Regions from separate parts of the Halomonas sp. HP20-15 genome, predicted to be linked through region 2. Evidence: predicted binding sites of a transcription regulator. Region 2 holds the regulator's gene; the other holds the start of a gene.

Region 1 (2,358 bases), on a different contig from region 2:
TCTCGCCGTAGTTGCCCACCTGCTTGATGATGTTGTAGGCCCAGTCGTTGCTCAGGCCGAGCTGCTCGCCGTAACGGCCGTCGACACCCAGCAGGCGTGCGACGTCGGGGTTAGGCGGATTGGCCTTCATGTCATCGACGTTTTCGCTGGTCACGCCCAGTTCCTCGGCGTTGAGCATGGCGAACAGCGACCACTTGACGATGTCGAACCACTGATCGTCGCCCTGGCGCACCACCGGACCCAGCGGCTCCTTGGAGATACGCTCGGGAAGGATCTTGACGCTGGACGGGTCCTGAAGCTGCAGGCGCAGCGCGGCGAGCTGCGAGGAGTCGGAGGTCAGCACGTCGCAGCGACCGCTATCGAAGCCCTGCGAGGTCTGGTCGGAAGTATCGAAGGCGACCTGCTGGAACTGCATGTCGTTGGCCTTGAAGTAATCGGCCATGTTGAGTTCGGTGGTGGTGCCGGACTGCACGCAGATCGAGGCGCCGTCGAGTTCGGTAGCGCTATCGATACCCAGCTCCTTGCGGATCAAGAAGCCCTGACCGTCGTAGAAGCTGACGCCGGCGAAGTTCAGACCCAAGGAGTTGTCGCGGGTCGCGGTCCAGGTGGTATTGCGCGACAGCACGTCGATCTCGCCGGACTGTAGCGCGGTGAAGCGCTCCTTGGCGGTCAGCGGGGTGAAGCTCACGGACTTCGGATCGCCGAACACGGCGGCCGCAACGCCACGACAGACTTCGACGTCGAGCCCCTGCCAGTTGCCATTCTCGTCCGGTGCGGAGAAGCCGGGCAGGCCGGTGCTCACGCCGCAGCGGAATTCGCCGTTACTCTTGACGTCGTCGAGCGTGGCCGCCTGGGCCTGGGAGGCCACAGACGCAGCCAGTACGGCGGCAGGTAGCAGTAACAGGCTCTTGTTCTTATGTCGCATAGTGGAATCAACTCCCTCGCGTTGTCATTTGAGTGCATGCTCAAGCATGGCCTCATAACGCTAGCAAGGAGTGTTCCAACCTGTCGCCTGTTCGCGTTACACCTTCAATCAACGTAGACCCAACGCAGGCGAGCGACGCCGACGCAGCGCCGATGCACCATGAAGTCGCCTTGAGGCTGCGCCGGGCCCCAGCAAGAGGCGGCCCTTTTGCCGGCCCAGGCCCGCTCCGGCCCGGCCCGGCCCGGCCGAGAGCGATTTACCAGCCACCCTAATCGCGGCTCGAGAAGAAACGTTGCCAGGCAGCCAGCACCAACCAGGCGATCAGCGCACCGAGGCCGTTGGCGAGGATATCCAGCCAATCGCCGCCCTGCCGGCCGGGCACCGCCACCTGGGCGAACTCGATCGCCACCCCGTAAATGATGGCCAGCGCGGCCGCCCGCCAGGGGCGCAGCCCCGCCAGGCCGGCGACCAGCGCCAGCGCGGCATAGGCGCTCAGATGGTTGAGCTTGTCCCAGGGCAGGTTCGCGGGCAGTTCCTCGGCCGGCGACAGGCTGCCCCAGGCGATCACCAGGACCACGGCCAGGGTGGCGACCATGGCCAGCCGGCGCCCGTAGCGGCGCAACGGATAGGCCGCCCGTTCAGCCGGCATGGTAAGCCGGGCTGAGTTCGTGGAGCGCATCGAGAAAGGCGCTGACCTGATCGGGCTCGGTGAATTGGCTGATGCCGTGGCCCAGGTTGAAGATATGCCCCGGGCCGGTGCCGTAGCTGTCGAGAATCCGCGCCACCTCGGCGCGAATCGCCGCCGGGCGGGCGAACAGCACGTTGGGGTCGAGGTTGCCCTGCAGCGCCACTCGGTGGCCGACCCGCTCGCGGGCATCGGAAAGCTCGGTGGTCCAGTCCAGGCCCAGCGCATCGGCGCCGCTGGAGGCGATGTGTTCGAGCCACTGGCCGCCGTTCTTGGTGAACAGGATCACCGGCACAGGGCGGCCGTCGTGCTCGCGGTTCAGCCCGGCGACGATCTGCTCCATGTAGCGCAGCGAGAATTCCAGATAGGCCGGCGTCGACAGCGTGCCGCCCCAGGTATCGAAGATCTGCACGACCTGGGCGCCGGCGCGGATCTGCGCGTTGAGATAATCGGTGACCGCCTGGGCCAGCAGGTCGAGCAGCTGATGCATCGCCTCGGGGTTGCCGTAGAGCATGCCCTTGACGTGGCGGAAGTCCTTGCTCGAGGCGCCCTCGACCATGTAGGTGGCGAGCGTCCAGGGACTGCCCGAGAAGCCTATCAGCGGCGCCCGGCCATTGAGTTCGCGACGCACCGCGGTGACGGCGTTCATCACGTAATCGAGATCGCGCTCGGCATCGGGCAGGCTCAGCGCCTCGACCTGGGCCTGGGTGCGCACCGGCTTTTTGAACTTGGGGCCCTCGCCGGTCTC
Region 2 (2,358 bases):
AATCGATCGGTTCCTGAAGCTTGAGGAAGCCTGCTACCGGTGCCTTGCAATGGGGGTTGCGGGCATGGGGGATGGCCACGCCATTGCCGATGCCGGTACTTCCCAGGCGTTCGCGTCCGATCAGCCGGCTGAACACCTCCTGGCTGTCTAGGCTAGGGGTGTTCTGGGCGATGAAGGTGCTGAAGAACTCAAGCACGCGCTTCTTGCTCCCCCCGGGCACGGCAAACAGGGTGCGTTCGGGGGGCAGTATGGCTTCCAATGTCATGATAGGGAGTTAGCGGGCACCGGCGCCTTGCGCGCGAGCCTGAGCCTTTTCCTTGTGTTTGACGAGTTGGCGGTCGAGCTTGTCGGCCAGGGCATCAATGGCGGCATACATGTCGCCGTTTTCGGCTTCGGCATGCAAGTCAGCACCCGCTGCGTGAAGCGTGCAGGCCGCCTGCTGGCGTTCCTTCTCGACCGAGAGCGTTACCTGCACGGTGGTGATGTTGTCGTAGTGGCGTTCCAGCCGCATCAACTTCTCGTTGACATAGTCACGCAATGCATCCGTCAGTTCGACGTGATGGCCGGTGATGTTGGCTTGCATGGCACGTTCCTTTTCGACGAGTGGTGGCTCGATTGTAACCCTTTTTGCAGCTTAGCAAACCCCTTGTGGGATGGCGGCCACACGCGTCGCTTTTCGCGAGCTGAGGGCGTAAAAATCGACGTTCCGAGGTGGCGGGGCGTGGCACGTTCCGTGTGCCGGAAGAGACTTCAGGCGAGGCGCTTGCGTTCGCTGGAGGAGGGAATACCCAGCGCTTCGCGGTACTTGGCGACGGTGCGTCGCGCCACCGCGATGCCGTCGGCGGCGAGCAGATCGACCAGTTTGCTGTCGGAGAGCGGCTTGCGCGGCGGCTCGTCGCCGATCAGCTTCTTCAGGCGCGCGCGTATCGCGGTACTGGAATGCGCATCGCCTTCGCCGCCGCCGACATGGCTCGAAAAGAAGTACTTGAGCTCGAAGACGCCACGCGGCGTATGGATGAACTTCTGCGTGGTGACTCGCGAGATGGTCGACTCGTGCATCTCCACGGTCTGGGCGATATCGGCGAGTACCAGCGGTTTCATGGCTTCTTCGCCACGTTCGAGGAAGTCGAGCTGGCGGACCATGATCTCGCGACCGACCTTGAGCAGGGTGTCGTTGCGACTCGACAGGCTCTTGATCAGCCAGCGCGCTTCCTGAAGATGCTGCTTCATGAAGGTATTGTCGTCGCTCTTGTCGGCCCGCTTTATCAAGGCGGCATAGTCGGGTTGGATGCGCAGCCGCGGTAGCGCCTCGGGGTTGAGCTCGATACGCCAGCCCTCGCGAGTGTGGCGGGCAACCAGGTCGGGGATCACGTAATCGTTGCCGCTGGCGTCGAAGACCTGGCCGGGACGCGGGTCGAGGGCGCGGATCAGCGCGATCACCGCATCGAGCTGAGCGTCGTCGAGGCGCAGCCGGCGCTTGAGCAGCTTGCGATCGTCGCCGGCCAGCGCTTCGAGAAACTGACGCACCAGGCGCTTTGCCTGAGGCAGCAGCGGCGTATCGTCGGCCAGCGTAGCCAACTGTAGCAGCAGGCACTCGCGTAGGTCGCGGGCGAATACGCCGGTGGGGTCGAACTGCTGGAGGCGATACAGGACCTGCTCGACATCGGCGACCTTGAGTCCGGCGAGCCCTTGATTGTGCAGGCCTTCCGTCAGCTCGTCGAGCTGACCTTCGAGGTAGCCGTCGATGGTGATCGAATCGATGAGGCATTCGGCGATCGCATGGTCGCGGCTATCGAGCCCGGCCATTTCGAGCTGCCACTGGAGATGATCCTGCAGGCTCTGATCGGCGCTATTGCGCTCGAAGTCGGGGCCGTCTTCACTGCGCCCGGCGCTGGGGGCCAGGTCCTGGTAGGTATCCGACCATTCGCTGTCCAGCGTGAGTTCCTCGGGGATGTCGCTGGCCCAGTCGTCTTCTACCGTCTCGCCGACGGCAGTTTCCCCATAGTCGTCTTCCATCTCCAGCATGGGGTTGGATTCCAGCGCCTGCTGGATCTCCTGGCGTAGGTCCAGCGTCGACAGCTGCAGCAACTGGATGGCCTGCTGCAACTGGGGCGTCATGGTCAGTTGGGTGCCGACCCGAAGCTGCAACGTGGGTTTCATAGCCATGACAACGTGACTTCACTGACAGGGTTTGATCACACGTTATCCTGCCCGGTATGGCCTTGCAAGTATAAAAGCAATAACCATGCCACGATTAAGGCTAATCCCGCTTGGCGATATCTTGCGTGGAATTTCAGGGCTTGACAGCCGACTCTCGGTGAGGCGGCAGCGAGCGCTCAGAGGCGGAACTCGTTACCT

What was found. The regulator sigma-54, encoded in region 2, starts transcription at its own class of promoters, with help from an activator protein. The targets are predictions, from matches to a motif close to TGGCACNNNNNTTGCTNT.
Region 1: R6258_RS02600 (amino acid ABC transporter substrate-binding protein) is a predicted target of sigma-54. The motif match lies at 986-1,003, and genes of this name have one in related genera.

What each region holds. Positions count from the first base shown of each region.
Region 1 covers NZ_JAWQLY010000002.1:49,300-51,657, forward strand. Annotated here, with positions in the region: gene R6258_RS02600 (amino acid ABC transporter substrate-binding protein) at 1-925, opposite strand, end outside; gene R6258_RS02605 (VanZ family protein) at 1,194-1,574, opposite strand; gene hemE (uroporphyrinogen decarboxylase) at 1,564-2,358, opposite strand, start outside.
Region 2 covers NZ_JAWQLY010000016.1:19,507-21,864, forward strand. Annotated here, with positions in the region: gene ptsN (PTS IIA-like nitrogen regulatory protein PtsN) at 1-265, opposite strand, end outside; gene hpf (ribosome hibernation-promoting factor, HPF/YfiA family) at 275-583, opposite strand; gene R6258_RS17045 (RNA polymerase factor sigma-54) at 751-2,166, opposite strand; gene lptB (LPS export ABC transporter ATP-binding protein) at 2,337-2,358, opposite strand, start outside.